2 regions of the Halomonas citrativorans genome follow, and region 2 is predicted to be linked to the other one. Evidence: predicted binding sites of a transcription regulator. Region 2 holds the regulator's gene; the other holds the start of a gene.
The links. Region 2 encodes PhoB, which activates phosphate uptake and scavenging genes when phosphate is short. Its sites were predicted from a motif close to TGTCATANNNNTGTCANA; they were not measured.

Region 1: the regulator PhoB is predicted to act here: its motif matches at 9,102-9,119, upstream of INT20_RS12340 (PA3496 family putative envelope integrity protein).

What each region holds. Positions count from the first base shown of each region.
Region 1 covers NZ_JABUYX010000013.1:57,178-72,090, forward strand. The annotation lists gene INT20_RS12305 (sarcosine oxidase subunit alpha family protein) at 1-2,498, shown strand, start outside; gene INT20_RS12310 (sarcosine oxidase subunit gamma) at 2,491-3,138, shown strand; gene purU (formyltetrahydrofolate deformylase) at 3,205-4,071, shown strand; gene INT20_RS12320 (L-serine ammonia-lyase) at 4,226-5,608, shown strand; gene aroQ (type II 3-dehydroquinate dehydratase) at 5,807-6,253, opposite strand; gene INT20_RS12330 (DUF72 domain-containing protein) at 6,364-7,218, shown strand; gene INT20_RS12335 (sodium-dependent transporter) at 7,371-8,714, shown strand; gene INT20_RS12340 (PA3496 family putative envelope integrity protein) at 8,786-9,004, opposite strand; gene hexR (transcriptional regulator HexR) at 9,277-10,131, shown strand; gene uvrD (DNA helicase II) at 10,218-12,416, shown strand; gene INT20_RS12355 (TRAP transporter substrate-binding protein) at 12,545-13,633, shown strand; gene INT20_RS12360 (acyl-CoA thioesterase) at 13,718-14,131, opposite strand; gene INT20_RS12365 (PstS family phosphate ABC transporter substrate-binding protein) at 14,281-14,913, shown strand, end outside.
Region 2 covers NZ_JABUYX010000028.1:205-15,117, reverse strand. The annotation lists gene INT20_RS16115 (RelA/SpoT family protein) at 1-1,689, shown strand, start outside; gene INT20_RS16110 (RidA family protein) at 1,883-2,272, shown strand; gene INT20_RS16105 (SDR family oxidoreductase) at 2,410-3,291, opposite strand; gene INT20_RS16100 (hydrogen peroxide-inducible genes activator) at 3,444-4,373, shown strand; gene recG (ATP-dependent DNA helicase RecG) at 4,370-6,448, shown strand; gene yccS (YccS family putative transporter) at 6,467-8,683, opposite strand; gene INT20_RS16085 (hypothetical protein) at 8,820-9,002, opposite strand; gene INT20_RS16080 (hypothetical protein) at 9,106-9,462, opposite strand; gene INT20_RS16075 (HU family DNA-binding protein) at 9,462-9,734, opposite strand; gene INT20_RS16070 (NAD(P)/FAD-dependent oxidoreductase) at 9,839-11,032, opposite strand; gene INT20_RS16065 (chorismate--pyruvate lyase family protein) at 11,118-11,681, shown strand; gene ubiA (4-hydroxybenzoate octaprenyltransferase) at 11,717-12,613, shown strand; gene phoB (phosphate regulon transcriptional regulator PhoB) at 12,744-13,433, shown strand; gene phoR (phosphate regulon sensor histidine kinase PhoR) at 13,436-14,731, shown strand.

The DNA of each region.
Region 1 (14,913 bases), on a different contig from region 2:
CGCTTTCTGCCGCGCGTTCCGGTGCGCGTTCCGGTGCGCGTGTGATCCTGTGTGATGAACAGGAAGAGATGGGCGGCTCGCTACTGGATAGCCGCGAAACCCTGGATGGCGTTTCAGCGACGCGCTGGGTTGAGCAAACAGTAAAAGAGCTTGGCGCGATGGATAACGTGACGCTGCTGCCACGCACCACCGCCAACGGCTATCACGACCACAACTTTGTCACGCTGCACGAGCGGCGTACCGAGCATATGGCCGATACCGCCCGTGAAGCGGGCTTCCCCGGTGAATCACGTGCGCGTCTTCACCGCGTGCGCGCCCGCCAAGTGGTGCTGGCCAGCGGCGCCCACGAACGCCCCTTGGTGTACGCCAACAACGACTTGCCGGGCACCATGCTCGCAGGCGCCGTTTCCAACTATATTCGCCGCTACGCGGTGGTGCCCGGCAACAGCCTGGTGCTTTCCACCAGCAACGACCACGCTTACCGCGCAGCTCTCGACTGGAAAGAAGCCGGACGTAAGGTCGTCGCCATTGTCGATGCCCGCGCCAACCCTGATGGCGACCTGGTTCGCCAGGCACGCGACAGCGGTATTCGCGTGATCACTGGCAGTGCCGTCATCGAAGCACGCGGTAATCAGCGTGTTACCGGCGCACGCGTCTCGGCCGTTGATCTTGAGCGTTTCGTGGTGACCGGCAAAGCCGAAGAGCTTGAGTGCGATACCATCGCCACCTCCGGCGGCTATAGCCCGGTGATCCACCTCTCCTCACACACCGGCACACGCCCGGCATGGGACGAAGAGTTATTAGGTTTTGTGCCCGGCACGGTCAAGGGCATGCAGTCGGCTGGCGGCGTGGCGGGCTATTATGCCCTCGGCGAAACGCTTGCCGATGGCGCTCGCATTGGGTGTCAGGCAGCGCTGGAGTGCGGCTTTAACAGCGCCGAGGAAGCTGCCCTGCCCGCCACGCGAGCGCGGCGTGATGCGCCTTCCTGCGCGCTTTATCAAGTGCCGCATGAAAAGAGCGCCCTACGCGCGCCCAAGCAGTTTGTTGACCTGCAAAACGATGTCACCGCGGCGGGTATTGAGCTTGCCACCCGCGAAGGCTTTGAATCCATTGAGCACGTCAAGCGCTACACCGCGCTGGGCTTTGGTACCGACCAAGGGAAGCTTGGCAACATCAACGGCATGGCGATTGCTGCACGCTGCCTGAAACGCTCGATTCCCGAAGTAGGCACCACCGTGTTCCGGCCCAACTATACGCCGGTGACCTTTGGCGCCATCGTTGGCCGTCACTGCGGCGAGCTGTTTGACCCTGAGCGCTACACCGCGCTGCACCAGTGGCACGTGGAAAACGGAGCCGAGTTCGAGGATGTCGGCCAGTGGAAACGCCCGTGGTACTTCCCTCGCACCGTGAATGGCAAGAAAGAAACCATGCACGATGCAGTCAACCGCGAGTGCTTGGCGGTGCGCGAAGGCGTGGGCATTCTGGATGCCTCGACGCTTGGCAAGATTGATATTCAAGGCCCGGATGCCCGCGAGTTCCTGGGTCGCGTCTATACCAACAAGTGGGCCCAGCTCGCCCCTGGCCGCGTGCGTTACGGCCTGATGTGTAAAGACGACGGCATGCTGATGGATGATGGTACCACCAGTTGCCTGGGTGATAACCACTTCCTGATGACCACCACCACCGGCGGCGCGGCAGGCGTACTCGAGTGGCTGGAGCTGTGGCACCAGACCGAGTGGCCGGAGCTTCAGGTCTACTTCAACTCGGTGACCGACCACTGGGCAACCATGACCGTGACCGGCCCGGACGCCCGCAAGCTTTTGTCCGAGCTGACCGACATGAATCTTGATAAAGAGAACTTCAAGTTCATGGATTGGCGCGATGCCACGGTCGCCGAGGTGCCCGCGCGCATCTTCCGCATTTCGTTCACCGGCGAGCTGGCGTTCGAGATCAACGTGCAAGCCAACTACGCCATGCACGTCTGGAAGAAGCTTTTCGAGCACGGTAAAAAGTACAACCTGACGCCTTACGGTACCGAAACCATGCACGTCCTGCGTGCGGAAAAAGGCCTGATCATTGTCGGCCAGGATACCGACGGTTCGGTGACGCCGGAAGACCTTGGAATGCGCTGGGCGATCGGCTACGACAAGCCCTTCCCGTGGATCGGCAAGCGCGCCCTGTCACGCCCCGACACCCGCCGTACGGACCGCAAGCAGTTTGTCGGCCTGAAACCCAAAGACCCAAGCGTGGTACTGGAGGAAGGCGCCCAGGTCGTCTTTGACGGCAAGCAGTCGATCCCTATGGACATGAAGGGGCACGTAACGTCGAGTTACTACAGCGCCTCGCTCAAACACGGCTTCGCCCTTGCCGTGGTAATGGGTGGTCACGAGCGAATGGGGCAGACCGTCTATATTCCCATGACCGATGGCACAGTGCATGAAGCTGAAATCGTAAGCCCTGTCTTCATCGACCCGAAAGGAGAGCGCCAGCATGTCTAACGCGAGTGTACCTAACGTTTGCGAGTTCAACACCGTGCCCGACGGCAATCCGCAGGTCGAATCTCCTCTGGCGTGGAGCTACCAGCAGCACCCGGTGCCCCGCACTAATGGTCAGGCAGGCGTTGTCCTGCGTGAAAAAGCACTGCTGGGCCACCTGGTGCTGCGCGGCGGGGCCATCGTGCTCGATGAAGCGGTTCGCGCCACGCTTGGCATGAGCCTACCGGCCAAGCCCAATGCCCTGGAACACGACGATAGCGGCGAGCGCACAATCCAGTGGCTCTCGCCCGACGAATGGCTAGTGATTGTGCCGGGCGGCGAAGAGTGCGCGCTAGAAAGTGCGCTGCGCCAGGCCTTGGGCGATGCCCACGTGAGCATCGTCAATGCAAGCGGCGGCCAGACAGTGCTAACGCTTAGCGGCGACAATGCCCGCGAGGTGCTGATGAAGTCGATCTCCTATGACGTACATCCCAGCACATTTACCGTGGGCAAGGGGGTAACCACCGTGTTTGCCAAGGCCACCGTGGTTTTGCGCCGCCCTTCCGAGACACACTGGGAATTGGTGGTGCGCCGCAGCTTTGCCGACTACTGCTACCGTTGGCTGCTCGACGCCTCGGCGGAATATGGTATCGACACACAATAATAAGCCGGCAGGCCGGCACCACCGGCCTGCCCTGACTGCTGATCAAGCTGATGAAAGAGAAGCGCCATGAGCCGAATGACGGATACCTGGATACTTGCCGCCCAATGCCCCAGCATTCTGGGCACGGTCGATGTGGTGACCCGCTTTTTAAAAGAGCAGCACTGCTATATCACCGAACTGAGCTCATTTGATGACCGGTTGGGTGAACGCTTTTTTATTCGAGCGGAGTTTCGTCCCGAGCGAGAAGCGTTTGATGAGCAGGCGTTTCAGGAAAATTTTCTGCCGCGCGCCACCGATTTCGACATGACGTTTGAACTGACCCCTCCGGCCAAGCGCACGGGTGCAGTCATTCTGGTATCCAAGGCAGATCACTGCTTAAACGACCTGCTCTACCGCTACCGTACCGGGCAGTTGCCACTGGATATCAAGGCGATTATCTCCAATCACCCGGATCTTGAGCCCTTAGCGAGCTGGCATGATCTGCCTTACTATCATCTGCCTATCACGCCCGAGACCAAGGCAGAACAGGAGGCCCAGGTACTCGATATTATTGAGAATACGGGGGCGGAGCTAGTAATTCTGGCGCGCTACATGCAGGTATTGTCACCGAGCATGTGCGAGCTTTTGAGCGGGCGAGCCATCAACATTCACCACTCACTACTACCGGGCTTCAAAGGTGCCAAGCCCTACCACCAGGCCTACGAAAAAGGCGTTAAGCTGGTAGGCGCTACGGCGCACTACATTAATAACGACCTCGACGAGGGGCCGATTATTGCTCAAGGAGTGGAGCCAGTTGATCATGCACACTACCCTGAGGACCTGGTCGCCAAAGGGCGCGATATAGAGTGTCTGACGCTCGCCCGCGCTATTGGCTATCACCTTGAGCGGCGAGTCTTTCTGCACAATGGGCGCACGGTGGTATTTGGCAACTAGCCGCGCTTGCTTGACGCTACTCCTTTCATCCACAGAACAATCATCAAGTCTGCTCATTAATCGACGCCAGGACCAGGTTACGCGGCATTAATTCGCGATTCCCCTGTCCAACGTTGGGTGAGTCGACTTTTTATTTCCCATTCAGAGGTCTTCCATGCCTATTAGTGTCTTCGACCTTTTCAAAATTGGCGTCGGCCCCTCCAGCTCACACACGGTCGGCCCCATGATGGCGGCCTTCAAGTTTTCGGCCGTTCTGCGCGATAGCCAGTTGCTCGACCAGGTGAGCCGCCTGGAAGTGCATCTGTATGGCTCGCTTTCCGCCACGGGTATCGGCCATGGAACCGACCATGCCATTATCATGGGCTTGTTGGGCGAACGCCCGGACACCATCGATCCTTCGATTATCAACACCACGATTGCGGCGTTGAAAGAGACGCGTAGCCTATCGCTGGGGCGCCAGAAAGATGTCACGTTTGAATGGGACCAGGACATTATCTTTCATGAAGAGAGCCTGCCCCATCACCCGAACGCCATGAAACTTTGCGCCTTTGCCGAAGATGGCAGCCTACTGACCGCCAACACGTACTACTCGGTAGGCGGCGGTTTTGTGGTTGACCAAAACCAGGTGGATGCCAAGCTTGAAGACATGGACACCGCCAAGATCCCCTTCGACTTTAACTCCGCCGAAGAACTACTCGCCATCTGTAAGCGTGAAGGCATGAGCATCAGCCGCCTGATGATGGAGAACGAGAAAACCTGGCGCGGCGAGCAGGAAGTAAGAGACGAGCTGTGGCGCATCTGGCAGGTCATGTGCGAGTGCATCGATAACGGCCTAACCCACGAAGGCATTCTACCCGGTGGGCTTAACGTCAAACGCCGGGCAAGGCAGCTGCATCAGCGCCTGCAGGCGGCCGAGCAGAACGACTGCCTGATCGCCACAACCTTTTCCGCCATGGAGTGGGTCAACATCTTTGCACTGGCGGTGAACGAAGAGAACGCTGCGGGAGGGCGCATGGTGACGGCCCCAACCAACGGGGCAGCGGGTATTATTCCCGCCGTGCTGCACTACTACATGAAGTTCCAGGCGGGCTCCAGTGACCGCAACGTTGTGGATTTCCTGCTCGCCGCCGGTGCCATCGGTATTCTGTGCAAAAAGAACGCCTCAATATCCGGCGCCGAAGTGGGCTGCCAGGGCGAAGTGGGCTCGGCCTGCGCGATGGCAGCTGCTGGTCTGGCCGAGGTGATGGGCGCTACGCCTGAGCAGGTCGAAAATGCCGCCGAAATCGGGCTTGAGCATAATCTTGGCCTAACCTGTGACCCGGTAGGCGGCCTGGTTCAGGTGCCTTGCATCGAGCGCAACGCCATCGCCACCGTCAAGGCGATTAACGCCGCACAAATGGCCCTGCGCGGCGACGGCACTCACTTTATCTCTTTAGATAAAGTTATCCGCACCATGCGTGATACCGGCAAAGACATGTTGGACAAGTACAAGGAAACGTCCAAGGGCGGTTTGGCAGTTAATGCCATTGAGTGTTAGGTAAAAGCTGGCCAACAAGCGAGGACGTGAGTCTGCAGATCATTTTGGTAGGATCAATAACGTTCCCTGTCATACCCAGCGGTATGACAGGCTCGCTATCTGTTTTTACACTGATCACGACCTTCCAAAGCATGCACACATTCCCGGTTAAAACGCCCACCCAAGACTGGCTGCGATAGCACCAGCCAACAAACTCGCTTAACAAACGCCATTCACGACAGCATCCATTGCCGCCAAGTATCCCTGTATGCCTAGCCCCGCAATAACGCCGTCGGCGCGCAGCGAAATATACGAGTGATGGCGGAAACTCTCGCGCTTATGCACGTTGGAAATATGCACTTCAATGACTCGCCCATCGAAAGCATTGAGTGCATCCAGAATAGCGACAGAGGTATGCGTGTAGGCGGCTGGATTGATAATGATCGCCAGGGTCCCGTCCAGTCTTGCCGCATGAATGGCATCAATCAGCACGCCTTCATGATTGCTCTGCAGGCAGTCAATTTTCCACTCCGCAGTCGTCGCCTTTTCAATTAACAGACTGTTGACGTCATCAAGCGTTGCAGCACCGTAGATTTCCGGTTGCCGAGCACCCAGCAAATTAAGATTAGGGCCATGGAGCACCAGGACACGTGGCGTAGTCGGCATTGGTTTTCCTTGTCTGTTATTGAGGGCTATCGGCCCGTTATACGGCGGCGTTAAAACATCTCTTCATGCTACATTAGTACGCTTTATAAATGCAGCAGGCTCGTTGGCGTATGACCCTCCCCCTCTACCTAGGCCTCCCCATGTGGGCCAACCAGGATTGGCAGGGCAGCCTGTATGCCCGCCACGCCAAGACAGATCTGCTCAGCGACTATGCTAGCGTATTTTCAAGCGTGGAAGGCAATACGACCTTTTATAGCGGCGCGCCCAAGGCCGAGACCGTTGCCGCCTGGGCACGCCAGGCACCTGCTCATTTTCGCTTCTGTTTTAAATTACCTGCCAGTATCACCCATGACCAGCGGCTTACCCATTTGGATGATGTCTGGGACTTTTTAGCCGCACTTGAACCCTTGCATGATCGTCTTGGCCCTACCATGGTTCAACTACCGCGTGATTTTGGAGCGGATGAGCTACCAAAGCTAGAGGCCTTACTGGCTGCCTGGCCCGCTCACTTACCATGCGCGGTTGAAGTTCGTCATCCTGTTTTTTTCCACAAAGGCGCAGCTGAAAAAGCCCTTAACCAATTGTTGATAACTTATTGTGCCAACCGTGTCATGCTGGATGTACGCCCTGTTTTTTCAACCCCGGCTGACGGCCACGCGGGGCTTGCCCATGCTCAGCAGGAAAAGCCGAAACTCCCGTTACACGTGCTTTCCACAGGTAATTTTCCGGTCATTCGCTTTATTGGCCATATTGACAAAACGATTAATACGCACTACTTCGCCCCTTGGAAAGCCCGCCTCAACCTGTGGATAAGTCAGGGGAAAACCCCTTTCTTATTTGTGCATACTGCTGATAATCACGAGTCTCCCGAGATGGCACGTCAGCTATACAATGCGCTTGGCGAGCTTGCTGACCTACCCCCGCTTAGCGACTTTCCAGGTGAGGCACAAAACCTGTTGTTTTAAGCTAATATTAATTTAACCTAACTGGCACGGGGCCTCTTGATCGGATAAATTGCGCATACTCTTTGAAAAGTGCAGAGCCGTCTGTGCTTTTCGAACATGCGTAAATGGGGCGCATAGCGGCTTATTACAATTCAACTAACAGTAGGTGATGTATGGCAAAACTTGCACATGCACAATGGTCATCGCGTATGGGCTTTGTGCTTGCCGCTGCCGGTTCAGCGGTAGGCTTAGGGAATATCTGGCGCTTCTCATATATGACCGGTGAAAGCGGCGGCGCTGCTTTTGTTCTGGTCTATCTTGCATGCGTAACGCTGGTTGGCCTGCCCATTCTGGTAGCGGAATGGATGATTGGTCGCCGGGGCCAGAAAAACCCGATTAACACCATGTCCGACCTTGCCACGCGTCACGGACGCTCCAGGGCTTGGGCAACTATCGGTATTAGTGGCGTTCTGGCGGCCTTTTTAATTCTATCTTTTTATAGTGTTATCGGCGGCTGGTCACTCAATTACACGCTGGGGTCGGTGATCGGGACGTTTAATGGCCAGGATGCTGATGCCGTCGGGGCTATTTTTGGCGACCTGCTGGGTAGCCCTACAACGCTTCTGATTTGGCACACTGCGTTCATGGTGCTGGTTATTGGTATCGTGGCGCGTGGTGTGACCAAGGGGCTTGAAGCCGCTTCACGACTTCTGATGCCTGCGCTGGTCGTGCTTCTTTTGATTCTGGTCGGCTATGGCGTAACAAGCGGCTCCTTCGGTGAAGCACTTGCGTTCATGTTCAGCCCTGACTGGGATGCACTGGACGGTGGTGTCGTACTAGCGGCGATGGGCCAAGCCTTCTTCACCCTATCACTGGGTATGGGCATCATGATGGCGTATGGCTCTTACCTGGGCGAAGACGTTAACCTGATTAGCACAGCGCGCACCGTTATTATCCTGGATACGGTCATTGCCCTGCTGGCAGGCCTTGCGATCTTCCCCATTGTGTTCGCCAACGGGCTGAGCGCAAGTGAAGGCCCGGGACTCATCTTCGTAACGCTGCCTCTGGCCTTTGGCAACATGGCGGGCGGCACTATTCTCGGTTTGATGTTCTTCCTGCTGCTGACGTTTGCCGCAATTACGTCGGCTATCTCGCTGCTGGAACCGGTCGTTGAAACAATCGAAGAGCGCACGCCCTTGAGCCGGGTAGGATCGACACTGGCGAGCGGTATTGCGGTGTGGGTACTCGGTGTGGCGGCGCTGCTGTCATTTAATGTGTGGTCCGAGGTACTGTTATTCGGCCTCAACATTTTTGACTTCCTCGACACCTTCACCAGCAAGATTTTGCTGCCGCTGACGGGCCTAGGCGCGATTATCTTCTTCTCGCTCTGTTTGGACAAAGAAGAAGCGCGCAAGGAGCTACGGTTAGATATCTACGATTTCACCTTGTGGAATCTACTCGCCAAGTACGTGGCGCCAATCGGTGTGATTATCGTATTCCTGACCGGCTTGATCTAGCGATGCCTACGCCCTGCCGCTTGGCAGGGCAGCACCATGTGGGTACTGCTTAAACACCGAGCTACATGCCGTTAGTGCAACTCGCTCTCTTGCCGTTCGTCATCGTCTGGCAGGGGGGCGATATCCCGGTATAGCTTCTGAAACTCCCGATGCAGTTCAATTCCTCGGCGAGCCCGTAAATTGCGTTGTGCGGCGCTACGCTGGCGCTGAGCATGCTCATCCACTTCCATGCCCATAAAAATATCCAGCAACTCGCTTTTGACCGAGGTAATTCGTTCGACGTTTTTCATGATCGACGTGCCTCCAGGTGAATATGTCTTCGTCCACCTGCATCTGTGGCGACTGTTGAATGATGCAGTGCGACACTTCACTTCTTACTATACCTTACTTGACAGTATGATGACGAAACTTGGCGAAATGCGTTAACGCCTTTTAAACGCATGCCTAAACATCGTTTCACTGCCCTTTTATGCCATCACTCAGGCATACTGTGGCAAATGCTGACAAATACAGCAAAGCGCGCAGTGCAAAACGCGCGCACTGGATAATCGAGGAGCTGAACGTGAGTCGCGCCCTGTTCGATGAGATGAGACGCCGCATGGAGCACTTTCGCCGCTCCGAACAAAAAGTGGCACGCTTTGTACTGCGTAATCCTGACGAGGTTATCCACATGCGGATCGTTGACCTCGCCACCGAAGCCAACGTTAGCGAGCCTACCGTGGTGCGCTTCTGTCGCGCCCTGGGCTGCAATGGCTTTCAGGATTTTAAACTGCAGTTAGCGCAAATGCTGGCGTCTGGCAGCCAATTCGCGCAGTTCTCAATGAACGACAGTGACTCCGTTGCTGAGTTCTCACACAGTATTTTTGACTCCACGGTCGGCACTCTGCTTTCGGTACGTGACCGGCTCGATAACGACGCGCTGGGCCAAGCGGTTAATGCGCTGGCGATGGCCAATCGGGTGGAGTTTTACGGCTTTGGCGCCTCAGGCGCTGTCGCGTTTGATGCACAGCACAAATTTTTCCGTTTACAGATATCTACATCGGCCTATGCGGACCCGCACATGCAGAACATGTCGGCGGTGACCCTTAAAGAGGGTGATGTGGTGGTGGCTATTTCTCAAACGGGCCGGACCAAAGCATTGGTCGCCAGCGTGCGCCTGGCCCGTGAAGCGGGCGCTACAGTGATTGGCCTGTGCCCCAGCGGTTCCCCCTTGGCAGAAGAGGTCAGCCTGCCACTGTATATTGATGTTCACGAAGATACCGAGATCTACACGCCGCTCAGCTCTCGCATCGCCCACCTGGTGTTGATTGATGTGCTCGCCGTGGGCGTTGCCAAAACCCGCGGCCCCAAGCTGGCTGAGCAGCTTAAATCGGTGAAGAAAAGCCTGAATACCCTGCGCTACCCTGAAGACAACTAAATCGTCGTACGCTAACGCCTGTATGCACAGACAGTTCACCTGCTGTGCTAAACTACCCGCCCCTTTTCGATCCGGCAGCGGCTTTTATGGACGACGTCACGGCGATACTCGATCAGCTCAACACAGCCCAGCGTGAGGCAGTCAGCGCTCCTCAGGGTAATCTTCTCGTGCTGGCCGGTGCAGGCTCCGGTAAAACTCGGGTACTTGTTCACCGAATTGCCTGGCTGATGCAGGCAGAGGGCCTGTCGCCCTATGCGCTACTGGCAGTCACCTTTACCAACAAGGCTGCCCGCGAGATGCGCACGCGTCTTGAAGCCCTGCAGGGAATCTCCTTGCGCCATGTTTGGGTAGGCACGTTCCACTCTATTGCTCACCGCTTGCTTCGAACCCATTGGCAAGACGCTCGGCTACCGCAAAACTTCCAGATCATTGACTCCGATGACCAGCTCCGGCTGGTGAAGCGGCTGCTCAAGGATTACGCCATTGACGATGAGCGCTTTCCGCCGCGTCAGGTTCAGGGATTCATCTCAAGCTGCAAGGAAGAGGGCTTACGCCCGCATCAGGTGAACGTTGATGGCGATGCCTACATGGCGCAAATGGTAGAGCTTTACGAGCGCTATCAATTAACCTGTGAACGCGGCGGGCTGGTGGATTTCGGAGAACTACTGCTTAGAAGTCTTGAGCTTCTGCGGGATAACCCGGCGCTTTTGAATCATTATCGTGAGCGCTTTGGGCACATATTGGTGGATGAGTTTCAGGACACCAACACCTTGCAGTATGCCTGGCTAAAGCTGCTGAGCGGCATGCAAACCCCCATGACCGCAGTGGGCGATGATGACCAATCCATTTATGGCTGGCGCGGCGCCAAGGTCGAGAATATTCGCCGGTTTGAGGAGGAATTCCCACAAACGCAGACGGTGCGCCTTGAGCAGAACTACCGTTCAACCAGTGCCATTCTGGATGCTGCCAATGCGCTGATCAGTCACAACAGTGACCGGCTGGGCAAGAACCTGTGGACCGATGGTATCGAGGGCGAGCCTATTTCTGTCTACGCCGGGTTTAACGACCTGGAGGAGGCACGTTATATCGTCGACACTATCAAAGAGAAGGTCGATGAAGGCGTTAACCGCCGTGATATTGCGATTCTCTACCGCTCCAATGCTCAGTCGCGACTGCTGGAAGAGACGCTGATTCGTCAAGGCATGCCTTACCGTATTTACGGAGGCCACCGCTTCTACGAGCGTCTGGAAATCAAGAACGCCCTCGCCTATTTACGCTTACTGCTCAATCGCGATGACGACGCCTCGCTTGAGCGTGTGATCAACGTACCGACCCGCGGCATTGGCACGCGTACCGTGGAAATTCTGCGCCTGCGCGCGCGCGAACAGAGTATTTCACTTTGGCAGGCACTGCATGATGCCCTTCAGGACGGTACGTTAAAGGGCCGTGCGGCCAACGCGGTACAGACGTTTGCCAACCTGATAGAGCAGTTGGATAACGACGCGGCAGGCTTAACCCTTTACGAAATTATCGATCACGTCACCGAGCACACGGGCCTGATTGAGCACCATAAGAGTGAGCGCGGAGAGAAAGGCCAGGCGCGGGTCGAAAACCTCGAAGAACTGGTCACTGCTGCCCGAGCCTTTACCCAGGGTGATGCGTTTGAAACGCCCGAGGCGGGCGAAGGCATGGCCGCTCTGGAGGCATTTCTTTCCGAGGCGGCGCTTAACGCAGGCGACCATGAAGCTGAAGAGTTTGAAGATAGCGTACAGTTAATGACGCTTCACTCTGCCAAAGGCCTCGAGTTTCCGGTGGTATTTATTGCCGGTGTGGAGGAGGGTCTGTTCCCGCATAAAATGTCGCTCGAAGAGCCGGGGCGTTTGGAAGAGGAGCGCAGGCTCTGCTACGTGGGCGTTACCCGTGCTATGCAGAAACTCTACCTGACCCACGCAGAAACTCGCCGCTTACACGGCAAAGAGGTGTTTCCGCGTCCCTCGCGCTTCTTGCGTGAATTACCGCCGCACCTGCTAGAAGAGGTTCGCCTGCGCGGCCATATCTCACGCCCGGTAACCGCCGGCCGCACCAGTTTTGCGCAGCAGCGTGTTGAAAGCGATGGCGATTTACCTGCCCTGCATGTGGGCCAACGTGTTGGCCACGCCGTCTTCGGTGAAGGCATTATTCTTAATGCCGAAGGCGAAGGCGCACGCGCCAGAGTACAAGTGAGCTTTGAAGGCGAGGGCGTTAAGTGGCTAGTGCTGGGGTTTGCCAAGCTAATCCCGCTGTAACGCCTATGTTAAGGGGAAGTGTCTTAACAGGTTGCCCAATAAAACCGGGTTAGCGCATACTGGCGAGCGGACACGTACGCTCACGCGTAACGCAATAATAATCGTATTTATTCGGAGTTATAGCCGCCATGCAACGCCGCCAATTCTTAAAAACCGCTGGCTTAGGTGCTGCCGGTGTCGCTGCCGCCCCCTTTGTAGCGACCGCGCATGCAGATGAAACGTATACCTGGGACATGGTGACCTCTTGGCCGAAGAACTTCCCGGCGCTAGGCACGGGCGCCAACGACTTCGCCCTCCGCGTTGAGCAGCTTTCCAACGGCCGTATGAAAATCCGCGTACACGGCGCAGGCGAGCTGGTACCTGCATTGGAAGTGTTTGATGCGGTATCGGCTGGAACGGCAGAGATGGGCCACTCCACGCCCTATTACTGGCGTGGCAAGCTCCCGGCTGCCCAGTTCTTTACCGCCGTGCCCTTTGGTATGTCAACGACTGAGATGAATGCGTGGCTGTATCACGGCGGTGGTCAGGAGCTGTGGGACGAGGTTTACGCCAAGCATAATCTTAAGCCGTTCGCAGTGGGCAACACCGGCCCTCAAATGGCGGGCTGGTTCAAGAAAGAGATCAACTCGCTGGACGACATGCAAGGCCTTAAACTGCGTTTGCCAGGACTTGCCGGTGAAGCCATGAACGGCATCGGTGTCAGCACCGTGAATATGCCAGGCTCTGAGATTTTCACCTCGATGCAAACGGGTGTTCTGGATGCCGCCGACTGGGTAGGCCCTTACAACGATATGGCGTTTGGTCTGCATCAAGTGGCCGACTACTACTACACCACGGTGTGGAACGAGCCGACCGCAACCGTCGAGACGATGATCAATCTGGATGCCTGGAATGCCTTGCCAGAAGATCTGCAGGACGTTATTCGCGAAGCAGCACGCGCGTCCAACCTGGCCATGTACACGGAGTTCGCTTACCGCAACGCGCAGGCGCTAGAGACACTGGTTGATGAGCATAACGTTCAGCTACGCGAATTCCCCGACGATGTTGTTCAGGCACTCTACGAATCCTCGCAAACCGTGATCCAAAACCAGGTTGAGGGCGATGAAGACTCACGGCGCATTTATGAGTCGTACGCTAACTTCCAGAACCTTATCCGCCCGTTTAGTGATATCGGCGAGTATGCCTACCTGAAAGGTCGTGATGCCGTTGGCGGTTAATCGCTACCCACGGTTGATAAAAAGGGCGCCCAGGCGCCCTTTTTTTGCAAGCCATTGTGCAACCTGATGAAGGGTCAGCAGGCCTTAACCATGCACGGCACGGATACGACCATTATCGTCCAGAGCGACCATGACGAAACGCGCCTCAGTGACTTTTTGGCGCTCTTCAAGGCGCCGCCCATGAGGAATACGCACCCATACTTCGACATCGATCTTAAGAGAGCTGCGGCCAATTTCCTGTACATGAGTGTAAACACTCACCATGGAACCCACGCGCACAGGGCTTAAGAAATCCATCGATTCGATGGCCACTGTCGCAGTACGCCCGCCGGCCTCACGACCGGCTGCCAGTTCTGCCGCCTGATCCATGTGATTAACCAGCCACCCGCCCGAAATATCGCCGTAAAGGTTGGTATCCTGTCGAGAAGCCAGTAATTTGAGTGTGAGCAGACCTTGGGGGGCCGGAGCATCATCCAGGTCGGTTTCTAAAAGTGTCATAAGTCGGTCGCTTAATAGGGTTATTGTTGTGTGGTTGCTGCATAGCAATATAAGGCATTAGTTAATCATACGAGGGCATACGTTTGAAGCGCATTGGTTGGTCGTCAGGGAAGAAAAATCGCCTGTGTTTTACGCTTACCACGGTACTAATGCTATTCGCATCAGCTGCCTGGGGGCAACCACAACCGATTAGCGGCACTCTGAGTGCGATTGGCTCCGACACCATGGCCGGACTCATATTGCGCTGGGGCGAGGCGCTAGCCGTGCGCTATCCAGAGATTAACGTGCAGTTTCAGGCTACTGGCTCGGCCAGCGTACCGCCAGCGCTTACGGCGGGCACTGCACGGCTTGGCCCCATGTCACGCCCCATGAATGACCAAGAGCGACAAGCGTTTATCGATCGCTACGGTTACCCACCGCTAGAACTTAAGGTGGCCAGAGATGCGCTTATTCTGGTCGTTCATCGTCATAACCCCTTGCGGGCCATTACGCGCCAACAGGCCGATGCCATTTTCTCCACCGGCCAAGCGTGCGGCGCCGATAAGCCGATAAGACGCTGGAGCGAATTGGCCGCCACACGCGAGTGGCCCTATGGAAATATCGCCCTACATGGGCGCAACCTGGCATCGGGCACCTATGGGTTGTTTCAGGACGAGGTGCTGTGTGATGGCCAATTCCGCCGCGACATCAGCGAGCACCCGGGCTCTTCTGCTGTTGTCGCGGCCGTGGGTGAGTCGCCCAACGCCATGGGATATGCCGGATATAATCACCTGACACCGATG
Region 2 (14,913 bases):
CTCAGGCCGGATAAAAAACGCCGTATTGCCCGAGAAACGCTGGAAATTTATGCCCGTATTGCCGGGCGGCTAGGCATCAATACGATCCGTATTGAGCTTGAAGATCTTTCGTTTCAAGCCATTCACCCCATGCGTTCAGAGCGTATCAAGCGAGCGGTCGCCAGCGCCCGGGGGAATCGGCGTAGCGCCATGCGTGAAATCCAGTCGTCACTGCAGCAAAGCCTGGATGAAGAGGTGTTGCAGGGCACGGTCATGGGGCGGCAAAAGCACCTGCTCTCGATCTATAAAAAGATGCGCGACCAGCGTAAACCGTTTGCTGAAATCATGGACGTATTCGGGTTTCGGATCATTACCGAGGATGTCGCCAACTGCTATCGTATTCTGGGCGTGGTGCATAATCTGTATAAGCCGGTGCCTGGGCGCTTTAAAGACTATATCGCCATCCCCAAGGCCAACGGCTATCAAAGTCTCCACACTACGCTGTTTGGGCCGCGCGGCATGCCGATTGAAGTGCAGATCCGCACCCGCGAAATGGAGGCCATGGCCAATAACGGTATTGCGGCTCACTGGCTCTATAAAGCGGGGCAGACCACGCATCCGATTGCTGAAGGCAGCCATGCGCGCGCCCGGGCATGGGTGAAAGGCCTATTGGAGATGCAGCGCCACGCCGGGAACTCATTGGAGTTTATCGAACACGTCAAAAATGATCTGTTCCCCGACGATATTTACGTGTTTACCCCAAAAGGCGACATCATGGAGCTGCCCCAAGGCGCCACGGTGATCGACTTTGCGTATAGCGTGCATACCGATATCGGCAATAACTGTATTGCTTGCCGAATTGATCGCCATTTGGCGCCGCTTTCAACACGCCTGGAAAGTGGCCAGACGCTGGAAATTATCACCGCGCCCGGCGCACGCCCCAACCTTGCCTGGCTTAGCTTTGTCTCGACGGCCAAGGCGCGCTCGGCTATTCGCCACGCGCTGAAGCATCAGCAGCAAACCGAAGCGATTACGCTTGGTCGGCGGCTCCTTAACAAGGCGCTGGCGCCGTTTGAAACCAGCCTGGAAGAGCTTGACGACAGCGTGCTTCAGCAAGCGTTAAAAGAGCTGGAAATAGCCTCACAGGATAGCCTTCTGGAGTCGCTGGGTCTGGGCAACCGTATGGCGCATGTGGTCGCCAGGCGCTTGATGGACGTCGCTCATGGTGATCATCCCGATTCCCGTTCAGGTACCTTTGATGGTGGCAAAGCCGTGCTGATAAGCGGTAGCGAAGGCATGGTGATTAACTTTGCTCGCTGTTGCCATCCGCTTCCTGGCGACCCGGTGTTGGGCCATCTTTCTATGGGTAAAGGACTGGTGGTGCATCGCGCCGAGTGCAGAAACCTGATAGAGCATAAAAACGATCCTGATAAGCTGTTTACGCTTGAGTGGTCTGACGCGATTGATGAAGACTTCCCGGTCGCATTGCGGATTGAAATTGAAAGCCGTCGAGGCCTCGTCGCGGAGCTTGCAGGGCTGGTGACCGATGCTGATGCCAATATCGAGCGAATTGGCATTGAAGAGCGTGATGCGCGCCTCTCTACGGTGAATCTCACGCTGTCGGTCAAAGGCCGCGTTCACCTTGCACGTATTATCAAACGCATTCGTAATTTGCCGAACGTCGGAAAAATTACCCGTATGACCAACTAAACCTATTAAAGCGGCCTGGCCGAATTGCCATCCGGCACCGGCCACGTACCGCTATTGCAGTCATTACCTATTTTTGAAAAAAACAGACCCCCTTTTAAACTTTATACAAACACGCTGGTTGGATAATTAACGCTTAATAATGACTGGTACTGAAGAACGACGAGTACTGAATAACTGAGGAGCGAAACACCGCATGAGCAATAAAGCCGTTATTAATACTGACAAAGCCCCCGCCGCGATTGGCCCTTACTCGCAGGCGATCAAAGCGGGTAATACGGTCTATCTCTCTGGTCAGATTCCGCTAGACCCAGCGACCATGGAGCTGGTGTCCGAGGACTTCGAAGCACAGGCGCGCCAGGTATTTACCAACCTGAAAGCCGTTTGCGAAGAAGCCGCAGGCTCGCTTGGCGATGTGGTGAAACTGAATTTGTACCTGGTCGACCTGGATAACTTCGCCATCGTTAACAAAGTAATGGAAGAGTTTTTCTCTACACCGTTTCCTGCCCGCGCCGCGGTGGGTGTTAAAGCGCTGCCTAAAGGCAGCCAGGTAGAAGCCGAAGCCGTAATGGTCATCGGCGACTAAACCGTTAATGACGTTTTCGCTATAAAAAACACCGGCTGAGCGTTTAGCGCCCAGTCGGTGTTTGCGTATTGATTATCTCGTCTGCTATCGACTGCTTCGCTATCTGAAGTAACGCTTTTTTACCCGGAAGTTTTCAATCAGGCTTTCTGAGTCTCTAAAAAGCCGCCCTCTTTGAGTATCTGAGCGTAGCCTTCACGGTAGCTTGGGTAGCGAAACTGATAGCCGGTTCCAAGGATACGTTGGTTATTACAGCGCTTACTGGCCCGGCGGCGCAGCGGCGACTGCATGGTATCGGTTGATTCCACCTTCAGTTGCTTGCCTATCCAGGCCATCACGTTATGCATGGTGACCGGCTCGCAGTCGCTACCCAGGTAAAGTTCCGCCAGCGGTTGACCGCTTTCCTGGCTGCGAATTAAATGCGCCAGAATACCGGTACAATCATCCCGGTGAATGCGGTTGGAGTAGATAACCGGCGTAACCGCAGCGATGCGGCCTTCTGCTACCTGGTGAATCAAGCGGTCACGGCCAGGCCCGTAAATGCCTGAAAAACGCACCACAGTGCCGGGTAGCGAATGGTTAAGCAGCCGTTGCTCCGCTTCATACATCAGCATGCCAGAGAAGCTGGTAGGGCCGGTTGGGCTATCCTCGGTCACCTCCTCGCCTTCCTGCTGACCATATACGCTGGTAGAGGAGACAAAAAAGACCCGACGCGGTGGTTTTTTGTGCTGTTCCATCACGCTCAGTACGCGCTTTAGACCGTCCGGATAGGCGCTTTGGTAAGCGCTCTCTTCAAAGCGGTCAGCGCTTACGCTATAAATGACGTAGTCCGCTTGGGGGAGTGCAGATGCATTGGCCTCATCAAGATCATTAAGGTCAAGCGCCAGAGGTTCAATGCCGGTGTCTTCTAAAGCCGCTGTTTTACGACGTGCGCCAATGACGTGGTGCCCCTCATCAATCAACTGGCGTCCTAAGGTAATGCCGAGATCACCACAACCGATAATCAGTATCGTTAGCTTCACCTTGTCCACTCCTTTTGATAAATATTCCCTATTGGATACAAACTCGCTGCGAGATGTGACATCGTCATCAGCATTTCCTGTCCCTTTTCGTCCCGCTGACTGCCATGATATCCGTCATGAGCTGCTACGAGAGGATGCCCACTGGCGCCGTTATGACTTTAACAGAACTTCGCTACATCGTAACCCTTGCCCAAGAGCGCCACTTTGGTCGCGCGGCTGAACGCTGTCATGTGTCGCAGCCCACGCTTTCTGTGGCGGTGAAAAAACTGGAGGAGGAGCTTGATATACCGCTGTTTGAGCGCTCCAAATCCACGATTCAAGTAACCCCCCTTGGCGAGAAGATCATTGCTCAGGCCCAGCGCGTGCTGGAGCAAAGCCGGCTGATTTATGAAATGGCCAGCGCGGGTAAGGATCAGCTATCCAATCCACTACGCATTGGGGCTATTTACACGATTGGTCCCTACTTGTTTCCGCACCTGATTCCTGCGCTTGCCGATATTGCGCCGCAAATGCCGCTGTATATTGAAGAAGGTATGACCGGAACGTTACGTGCCAAGTTAAAAAATGGTGAGCTGGATGTCATTATTGTGGCACTACCGTTCACGGACACCGATATTGTGACCAAGCCTATTTACGAAGAGCAGTTTGAAGTCTTGATACCGGCAAATCACCGCTGGGTAGAGCGCGAGGCTATTCGTAAAGAGGAGCTGCTGGAAGAGCGCTTGCTGCTGTTGGGTGAAGGCCACTGCTTTAGAGACCAGATTCTTGAGGCGTGCCCGGCGATTAGCCAGAAGCTTAACAACCCGAATAACACCTTGATTGCCGAGGGAGGCTCGCTGGAAACCATTCGGCATATGGTGGCGTCACGGCTAGGCATTACCGTATTGCCGCAGTCAGCGTTGGGCACCGATCAGTATGAAAACGCGATGCTTGAGAGTCGGCCCTTTGTGGATCCCGCCCCTTCACGGACGGTAGCGATCGCCTGGCGAGCCAGCTTTCCGCGCCCTAAAGCGATCGACGCCTTGGTGGATGCCATCAGCCAGTGCCAACAGCCCGCCCAAAAGGGTAAAGCGCGCTCATGAGCGATCTTAATGGCCCCGTCACTGCGCTTAAAGGCGTCGGTGAAGCGTTGGCGCTCAAGCTTTCGCGGTTGGGCATTGAACACGTAAGCGATCTGCTTTTTCACTTGCCGCTACGCTATCAGGATCGCACCCGCTTAACGCCAATCGGCCTGCTACGCGCCGGGCAGGAAGCGGTGGTAGAGGGTGAAGTGACCGCCTCTGATGTCGTAAAAGGGCGGCGGAGAAGCCTATTGGTACGCCTGCGCGATGGTAGCGGTATTCTAAGCCTGCGTTTTTTTCACTTTTCGCCTGCCCAACAGCAGCAGTTGCGCCCGGGCGTTTCGGTACGTGCGTTTGGTGAAGCGCGGGCTGGGGCCACCGGGCTTGAAATTTACCATCCCGAATATCGCTTGAATGCAGCGGGCGAAACGCCGGTCGATGAGTATTTCACCCCCATCTACCCCACCACCGAAGGCTTGAATCAAGCCCGCTTGCGCGCATTGACGCAGCAGGCGCTTGGCGTACTGGATAGCGCGCCCGAAGCGCTGCCGGATGTCATTCCTGACGTGCTGCGTCAGCGTTTTCACCTGCCGGGGCTGCACGCCTGCCTACATTTGCTGCATCAACCCCCGCCTGATGTTGATATTGATAAGCTTTCCAGCGGCCAGCATGCCGCCACGCGCCGTCTGGCGGTGGAAGAGCTTTTAGCGCATCAACTAAGTCTGCGTGAAGTGCGCCTGCGTATTCAGGCCGACGGCGCTCCTCAACTGTCTTCCGGGCGCAGCCTTCAGGCACGCTTTTTAGCCCAGTTGCCGTTTGCCTTAACGGGGGCCCAAAGGCGAGTGCTTGAGGAGATTGCGCTGGATTTAAGCCGCCCTGCCCCCATGCTGCGCCTGGTGCAAGGCGATGTGGGGTCGGGGAAAACCGTGGTGGCCGCCATGGCAGCGCTAGCGGCCCTGGCAGGCAATTGCCAAGCGGCGATAATGGCACCTACCGAAATCCTTGCTGAGCAGCACTACCGGGCGTTTAAGGCGTGGTTTGAGCCACTGGGTATTGAAGTCGCCTGGCTTGCGGGCAAGTTAAAGGGCAAAACCCGCCTGGATGCCAAGGCAGCCATCGCCGATGGTCGCGCACGTATGGTGGTCGGCACCCACGCGCTGTTCCAGGACGACGTTCATTTTCAGTGCCTGGGGCTGGCCATCATCGACGAGCAGCACCGCTTTGGGGTCCACCAACGCTTGGCTCTGCGTGAAAAAGGCGAAGCGGGTGGGTTAACGCCGCACCAACTGATCATGACCGCGACACCTATTCCCCGCACGCTGGCCATGAGCGCCTATGCGGACCTGGATGTCTCGGTGATTGACGAGCTACCGCCGGGGCGTACGCCGGTTAAAACGGTAGTGGTGTCTGACGAGCGCCGCCCGGAGGTTGTTGAGCGGATTCGCCGTGCCTGCAGCGATGGTCGCCAGGCCTATTGGGTGTGCACGCTGATTGATGAGTCCGAAGTGCTGCAGTGCCAGGCGGCGGAAGTCACCTGCCAGGAATTAACCGACGCGTTACCGGAGCTTGCCATTGGCTTGATCCACGGGCGAATGAAGGCCAGCGAGAAGGCCGACGTGATGGCTGCTTTTAAAGAGGGTGAACTGGATCTGTTGGTCGCCACCACGGTGATTGAAGTGGGGGTAGATGTACCGAATGCCAGCTTGATGATTATTGAAAACCCGGAACGCCTGGGGCTTTCTCAGCTTCACCAATTGCGTGGTCGCGTGGGCCGAGGGAGCACGGAAAGCTTTTGTGTACTGCTTTATCACCCGCCGCTCTCCAAAAGTTCTCACCAGCGCCTAAGCGTCATGCGTGAGACCACTGATGGTTTCCGTATCGCTGAAAAAGATCTGGAAATCCGCGGCCCGGGCGAGGTGTTAGGCACCCGACAAACGGGCCTGGCACAGATGAAAATAGCCGACCTGGAACGCGATGCTGACCTGTTAGAGCGCGTCACCGCGTTAGCGTGCGAGCTGCAAAGCGAGCCGCAAATAACCGCCGTGCTGGTACGGCGGTGGTTGGGCGAGGCCGCAGGCCGCTACGGGCAGGTATAGCGGTCAGTAACGGTGCGTTTAAACGCTAGCGTTAGGGCGGGTAGCTTCCTCGATGAAGGCTGATGTGCGGGTCAAGCGATTCGCCGCCTCACCCAAAGGCGCTAGCTGTTCGGTGATGAGGCGTAGTTGGCTTTGAATAGGGCGATACATCACCACGGCTTGTTCGTCAGAGCTTGTCTTGCCGGACTCATCCAGCTGTGTGAGTAGCTCGCTGACGGGCTCATTGAGCGGGGCAACCAGCTGACGCTTGTCCAACTGCTCGGCAAGCTGGCCCAGAAGTTCGCTGATCCGTTTAGCGGATGGCATCAAGGCGGCATCATCCTCGCCTTCCAGCAAGCGGTGCCGGTGGGCGCCCAGGGCCGAGAGGTGGCTAAGCAGCGTATTGGAGAGCACCAAAAAGCGTAGGCCATTATCGGCATCCTGTTTGCGGTAGTGGCCTGGCTCGTGAAGCATATTGGTGAGCAGGGTAGAAAGCGCGGCATCGGCATTGTGGGCATTGCGCCGTGCCAAGCGGTACGCAAGGTCGTCCTGCTTGCCCTCTTCGTATTGTTGAATAATTTCATCCAGATAGCGGCGGTGGTTGGTAAGCGTCTTCGCTGCTTCCCGATACAGCCGGCGGCCCTGCCAATCGGGCAGAATAAAAAACACCGCGAGTCCTGCAATCAGCGAGCCAATTAAGGTGTCAAACAAGCGCGGCCAGATAAGGTCGAAACCGTCGCCTACCTGGTTAAAGCTGCACAGCACCAGCAACGTGATGGCCGCTGTCGCCACGACATAGCGTTTTTCCCGGTTGGCAAAAAAGGTGACGCCAGCGGCCACCGCAATCACGCTCTGCACGCTTGGCTGGGGAAACAGGCTGATCGACACCCAGCCTGCCGTAAGGCCAAGTACCGTGCCCAAAATGCGTTGGGAAAGAAAGCGTCGCGTCGTGGCGAAGTTAGGCCGACATACAAACAGGGTAGTCAGCAAAATCCAGAAGCCTTGTTCGGGGTCCAGCCACTGAAGCAGGCCGTAGCCCGCCATGAGCGCGGTGGTGAGGCGTACCGCGTGGCGAAAGGTGGGCGAGCCAAGGGTAAAGTTGAGCTGTACTCGCTTCCACGCTTCCAGCAGGCTGGAGGGTGAGCGATCATAGAGCGCGCTATCTTCGCGGTCGTTGGTGGTATCCGGGTTATGAGCACTGGCGATCTGTGCTTCGAGCGTTGCGAGGTTGTCCGCCAGCGCATTAAGCGGGTGCATCAGTTTGCGCCATTCGGGTTTGCCGCGTTCGCTCAAATTATCGATAGAGGCCCTAAGGTCGGCCAAGGCTTGTTCACTCTGCTTATGGTCAAAAGCGCGCTTCAGCAGTAACGATTTGGCTAGCTGACGGCAGGCGCGGCCCTGCTGATCCAAAAGTCGCTGGCAGCGAAACAGTACGTCATGGTGAAAAAACGCTTCGGTGAGGGCGCTGTAAGGGTAATGGGTCGAGCTTGCCCGTTCATGAATATCCTGAGCAATAAAGTATATCTGTAGGTAACGGTTAAGCTTTTGACTTCCACGCTGGCCTTCCAGACGACGAAAAATCATCTCTTTTGCCTGGTTGAGGGCATCCACCACTTTGCCGTTCTGGCGTGCCAGCGCCACGCGACGGGCTTCTACATCGACCCCGCGTACGGGTTCAAACAGCGCTGATTTAAGAATCAGAAACTCGCCCAGCGTCTTGTACACGCGCGCCATGCTCTGCTTGACGGGTTGACGAGAAAAAAGAACACACCAGACAACGGAAATAACCCCGTACCAAGCCGCACCCGCCAACAGCAGCAACTGGCGTGAGGCCACATCGGCATCCACACCGCCGTGCTGCTCAATATTGATCATTGAGTAGATCGATAAAATCAGCGTGCCTGAGGCAATCGTGGCGTATCGCTGGCCGATAGCGCCCAACATGATGAGGGTGAACGTGGATATTCCCAGCCCCAGCGCAAACAGCCATGGCCAAGGAAACAGCCACTGCACGATAAATGAGGCTGAGGTAAAACATACCAGGGTTACCAGCAGCGCCTGTAAGCGGCCTTGCCAGCTGTCATCGGTTTCGGAGAGCGCGCAGGCGATAATGCCCAGAAACAGCGGTATTACCAAGGCGATGTCGCCAAGATAAAGGCTAAATAGCAGGGCTGCGCTGAATGCGATAAAAACGCGCAGGCTATAGGCAAACTTATCAAGTGTCCAAAGACGCCGAAGCGGCAGTGAAATAGGCATAGACGCTCTTATTGTCAGTCGTTGTTAGACTTTAGTATAAGCCATGGGGCTGGTTCGTTGCTATGGTTTTGGGGTTATCACGTTATGCGTTTTAGAGCAGATAAGCTCCTACCATTCGACCACACGCTTGCCTATATTATCGCCATTGAGCAATCCAATGAGCGCTGCCCCCGATATTTTCAAAATTGCGCGTAATACCAGAAGGCGCCGTGTTATTGAGTTGCCTGGCGTAATCAGGAAGGCGGTGATTCAGTACGGTCTTGAGCCCCAAACGGTGCAGCCAGTCACGCTTGTCGGTACGTCCGGCCGTTACGATCACGTTTGCCCCTGGCGCTGTGCCAACATTATGGTGGGAGAAAGGCAGGTGAAACGCGTAGGAACCCGCCACCTACGGGTGGCGGGTAGAACCGCTGGAAGAAGCGTTATAAATACTTCAGCAGTTTTTGCAGCTTGTTCATATCGGTGGAGTCACCGACAAGGCGTACCTCGCCGTTGAGCATTCCATCGAGGAAAGCTTGCTGCGTTGGCTTTCTAAGGATACGTAATGCGGCTTCCTGATCGCGAAAGCGCAATTCAAGATCCAAATCGACTGGCAGGCCTTTACCAGAAGAGACCCCTTTGGGGGTCATCCGGTAGTAGCGAGCAATGCTCAAGTCTTCCGTTGCAATGCCCCAGTCCAGGTGACGCATCCTTTCAAGCTGTTCACGAAAGCGTGGCTTGCGGCGCAGGGCACGTTTGAGCATTAGGCTCAATAGCCACAGCGTCAGCTTGAGTTTCATTAGGAAACGGCATCCTTAAGCGCTTTACCCGGCTTAAAGGCAACATTTTTGCTGGCCGGAATTTGTAAGGGGGCGCCCGTTTGCGGGTTTTTGCCGGCACGTGCTGCACGCTCACGTACGGTAAAGGTACCAAAACCAATCAATGCCACATCTTCGCCTTTCGCAACACTGTTGGTGATTTCATCCAGAATAACATTCAGGACTTGGCCTGCTTTGTCTTTGGATAGGTCGGCACCCTCAGCGATGGCAGCGGCGAGTTCAGGTTTGCGCATAGGAAATTCCCTCATTAAAAGTAAGCGTAAAGCATCGTGGTGTTGTTAAAAGCACTCACTAGGCCAAGCTAGCTTATCCAGCCTAGACGTGAACGCGATAAAAATCAGCCCAGCAGTGTGGGAGCTGCTCGGGAAAGCTCCACTTTCCGTCTCACGCAGCCGCCTGTCAACGCAAAACCGACTAAATTCCCGTCTTTATCTTCGGCAAGCGCCGTCATATCACCCCCTTCGCCCTCAATTCGCCAGTGTTCGGGTATCGCCGAAGGCGGATAGGCCACTACGGGCAATAGCGGCGTTTTCACAATGATGGGCCAAGCGCCAAAGCTGACCTGCGTTGGTGAGCCTGCAAGCGTTGCCGAGAGTGTTTTGGCACTGGCTTGTAATGGCTGGACGTACATGGCATTGAGGCCTTCTATGCAAGCAACATCGCCCAAGGCATAAATATGCGGGTGCGAAGTGCGCAGATATCGGTCTACCTGAATACCTTGTGGTGAAACGGCAAGCCCGGCGGCCTTTGCCAGCGCGGTCCTTGGCGTAAGGCCGGTTGCCAGTAAAATAATATCGGCGTTGACGGTGTCATCGTTACTAAGCGTTAGCCGAACCGTGCTGTTATTATTCGGGGCTAACTCTTTAATCGTGCGGTGAAGCGCAAGCTTTATACCGGCTTCCTGAAAGGCATCACTCAGCGCAACCCCCAGCGGTTCTGGTAATAGCCTGGGTAACGGCGTGGCCTCTGGAGCAATCAGAGTGACTTGATGGCCACCTGCCTGCAGGTCGTTGGCAAATTCACAGCCGACTAATCCTGCGCCGATAACGGCAATGCGCGCGGGGCGATCGTTCAGCGCGTGATGGAACAGGCGATAGTCGTCGAGATCGTTAATGGTAAAGCAGTAGCGAGCAACGCTTTCTGGAATGGCAAAAGGCATCCGGGGCTCAGCTCCGGTCGCCAGCACCAGCGTATCGTAGGCAAGTGTTTGCCCGTCACTAAGCTGTACGGTGTGCGTGTCTGGTGTCATGTGCTCTACTGACGTATGGGTAAGCACATGGGCATCCAGCTCATCGGCCAGTACTGCGGCTGAATGCCTGGCCAGCTGGTGGGGCGAGAGGCGTTTTGCAAAGCCGGTAGATAACAGCGGCTTGCTGTAGTCCTCGCCGCTGTCTGCGCTCACCAAAATAATCGAGCGCTTATCGCCTTGGCGACGTAGCGCACGGGCAAGCCCAATGCCTGCCATGCCGGTACCAATGATGATTAACTCAGCGTGGCCAGTCGGGTTGCTAACCGGATGTGATGCAGGCATGCCATCCCCAAATAATCGGTGTCGTAAAAGCTTTTAAGACCACCATGTTACACTAGCTTCTCTGTTTTTTGCCCAGGAGTATCTGGTGGTGACGTCCTCTTTTCGGCAAACGCATGCCTTTCCTGTTTGGCAGCCCGTGGCTGCGTTACGCCCCGCCATGAGCGCTGCCTGGTGGAAGTGGGTTGCGTCTACGGATTCGCTAACGGCTCGCTTGCAAGCGGCAGGCGCAGGGCAACCATTCCGTGTTCGCCTGCTGCGCCAGGGCGTCGGCGTGCCTCTGCGTGATGAAGCGCAGGCGTTGGGGATTGAGCTTCGTCGCTATGCCTGGTTAAGGGAGGTCGCCCTGTGCGTGGGTGATAATCCTTGGGTGGTCGCACGTTCGGTTGCTCCCTTAACACAGCTAAAAGGCCAGCGATTGGAGCAACTGGGTGAGCGCTCGCTGGGCAGTTGGCTGTTTCGCCAGCCAGATTTAGTACGCGGCCCGCTTGAAGCCACGAGCGGTGCGCCACGTTTTGCCTTCCCTCAGGATGCTGGCGTGAAAAGTTGTTGGGGGCGGCGCTCAGTGTTTCAACATGGTGGGTTATCGCTACTCGTACAAGAGTACTTTTTATCCACCATGGCAGATGACCTTCGTTTGGCTTCGCGGTAGGCTTGCTCGGCATCTCTTCTTTACGTGAGGTAGGCATGGATCGTTCTTTGTTGCGGCCAGTCGGATGGGCGCGAGTCGCTGATTTTTTACACTTAATGCGCCTGGACCGCCCCATTGGTACTTGGCTATTGATGTGGCCTACCTTATGGGCGCTTTGGGTGGCTACAAACGGGGTGCCTGGCCGCAACGTGCTGCTTATTTTTGTGGCAGGTGTTTATGTTATGCGCGCTGCTGGCTGCGTTGTGAATGATTACGCAGACCGCCATGTTGATGGCCACGTTAAGCGCACGAAACATCGTCCACTGGCGACGGGGCGAATCAGTGAAACCGAAGCCCAACTGCTGTTTATTGGGCTGGTCACTGTTGCGTTTGTGTTAGTGCTGCTGACCAACTGGTTTACGGTGCTGCTGTCGATTGGTGGCGTGATCCTGGCGTTTATCTACCCCTTTATGAAGCGTTACACCCATCTTCCTCAGGTGGTGCTGGGGGCGGCTTTTTCGTGGGCAATCCCCATGGCGTTTGGGGCAGTGCTGGGCTATGTACCTGTGGAAGCCTGGTTGCTGTTTTTTGCGAACGTACTGTGGACGGTTGCCTACGATACCCAATACGCCATGGTCGACCGTGACGATGACCTGAAAATTGGTGTTAAATCAACGGCGGTGCTGTTTGGCAGTGCAGACCGCTTGATGATTGGATTACTGCAACTGGCGACGTTGGTGCTGTTAGCCTTTGTGGGTGTTCGTGTGGGGCTGGGTGGTTTTTTCTGGCTGGGCCTTGCCGGGATGGCGGCCACCTTTATTCATCAACAGCGCCTGATTCGGCATCGTGAACGCGACCCGTGTTTTCAGGCTTTTTTGAATAATTACTGGTCAGGGCTGCTGGTTTTTGCCGGAATTGCGCTAAGTTGGTGGCCAGTGGCCGGGCCGCTCTAGCAAAGCGTGATTAGCGCCTGTCATTCGTTCTTGTTATTGGCTATTGTCATATAAGTGTCATCAAGTCATGGTGTTATTGTCACTGAGATGTCATTGAATTACCTTTCATTGAGCACCGTGAGGCCCTGGAATGACCGCCAAGACCGTTTTGATTGTCGATGATGAAGCACCTATTCGCGAAATGATCGCAGTGGCGCTGGAAATGGCTGACTATCGTGTGCTTGAAGCGGATAACGCCCAGGATGCCCACGCGTTAGTCGTTGACCATCAGCCTGACTTACTGCTTCTGGATTGGATGATGCCAGGTACCAGTGGTATTGAGTTGGCGCGACGCCTTAAGCGTGAAGAAGCCACCGCCGAAATGCCGATTATTATGCTCACCGCCAAGGGTGAGGAAGACAATAAGATTCAAGGCCTTGAGGCGGGCGCGGACGACTATATCACCAAACCCTTCTCGCCCCGTGAGTTGGTCGCGCGCTTGAAAGCCGTATTGCGACGCACCACCCCGCGTGGCGTAGAAGACCCCATTGAAATTAACGGCCTTCTACTCGACCCCGTCAGCCATCGTGTTAGTGCGCATGGCAAGGCGCTGGAAATGGGACCCACTGAATATCGCCTGCTGCAGTTCTTTATGACCCACCAGGAGCGAGCCTATACGCGCAGCCAACTGCTGGACCAGGTATGGGGCGGCAATGTGTATGTTGAAGAACGCACAGTGGATGTACATATTCGGCGCTTGCGTAAGGCGTTAGGCGATGTGCATCAAAACCTGATTCAGACGGTACGGGGTACCGGTTATCGTTTCTCAGCCCGGGTGTAACTGTGCGCCTATGGAGCCGTGAGCTTTGGCGTATTGCCTGGTTAGCGACCATAGGTGTTTGCCTGGGGTGGCTGCTAGGCTCAGCGGGCCTTGGCTTGGCAGCCGGGTTGGCCGTTTGTCTTTTTTACCATTTACGCCAACTGCGCGTCCTCTTTCAATGGTTAACCCTTAATCCTCATAACGAGCCCCCGGCTGCGGGTGGCATGTGGGGGGATTTGCTTGACCGTCTTTACCGCTACCAAAAAAGCCAGCGCATTACACAAGGTCGATTGCGGTCTACGCTTGCGCGTATCCAGGAATCCTCAGAGGCCATGCGCGACAGCGTGGTAATGCTCGACCGCCACGGTGATTTGGAGTGGTGGAACAGTGCAGCGACGGATATGCTGGGCCTACAAACCGCGCACGATCGTGGCCAGCACATTACCAATTTGTTGCGTGACCCACGCTTTATCAGCTACTTCAACGCCCGCGATTACAGCGAACCGCTTACGCTGACCTCACCCATTGATGAGCGCAGCATTCTGCAATACCAAATTACCTTGTATGGCGACGATGAGCGCCTGGTGATGGCGCGGGATATCACTCGTTTGCACCGCCTTGAGCAGATGCGCAGAGACTTCGTGGCCAACGTCTCCCATGAGCTGCGTACGCCGCTAACCGTTCTTTCTGGCTACCTCGAAACCTATGGTGACTTGGCTGAGCAGCTTCCGCCTCGCTTGGGCCGAGGGATCGAGCAAATGCAGGACCAGACGCAGCGCATGCAAAATCTGGTTAACGATCTGCTGCTTTTGTCACGCTTGGAAATTGATCAAGGCGGGCAAGACCATCAGGCGCTGTCGGTTGAGCAATTGCTTAATAGCGTCTGCCAGGATGCATTGGCGCTGTCGCACCGTAAGCATGTTGTCCGTGTTGCTATTGAAAGTGACGCCCAGCTCATAGGGAGCGAGCAGGAAATACGTAGTGCCATTTCTAACCTGGCTTTCAATGCGGTGCGATATACCCCAGAGGGTAGCCAAATTATACTGCGCTGGGCGCCCATGGAAGATGGAAGCGCATGCATAGAAGTAGAAGATGATGGAGAGGGCATCGATCCTGTCCACCTCCCCAGGCTAACGGAGCGCTTTTATCGGGTTGATAAAGGCCGGAGTACCGCGACAGGCGGTACTGGGCTTGGTCTTGCCATCGTTAAGCATATCCTGCTGCGCCATGATGCCCAGCTTCAGGTTGAATCGCATCCTGGCGAAGGTTCGCTATTTCGCTGTACTTTCCCCGCCACTCGGCTGGCTGCTACCTCCTAGCCCCCCTTCTGGTCTTCTGTATAACCTTTATCCAAGCGTGCCATATGGACAAGCCATCTATGGTTCAAGTCTGCTCATGTGTCATTTTTAGTCAGTTATGGTGGTCCCTTATACACGATCAGTGAGCATGATTGGTACGCGGAATTTGTTTTAAGTTGTTTATTAATAATAGGTATTTTTTT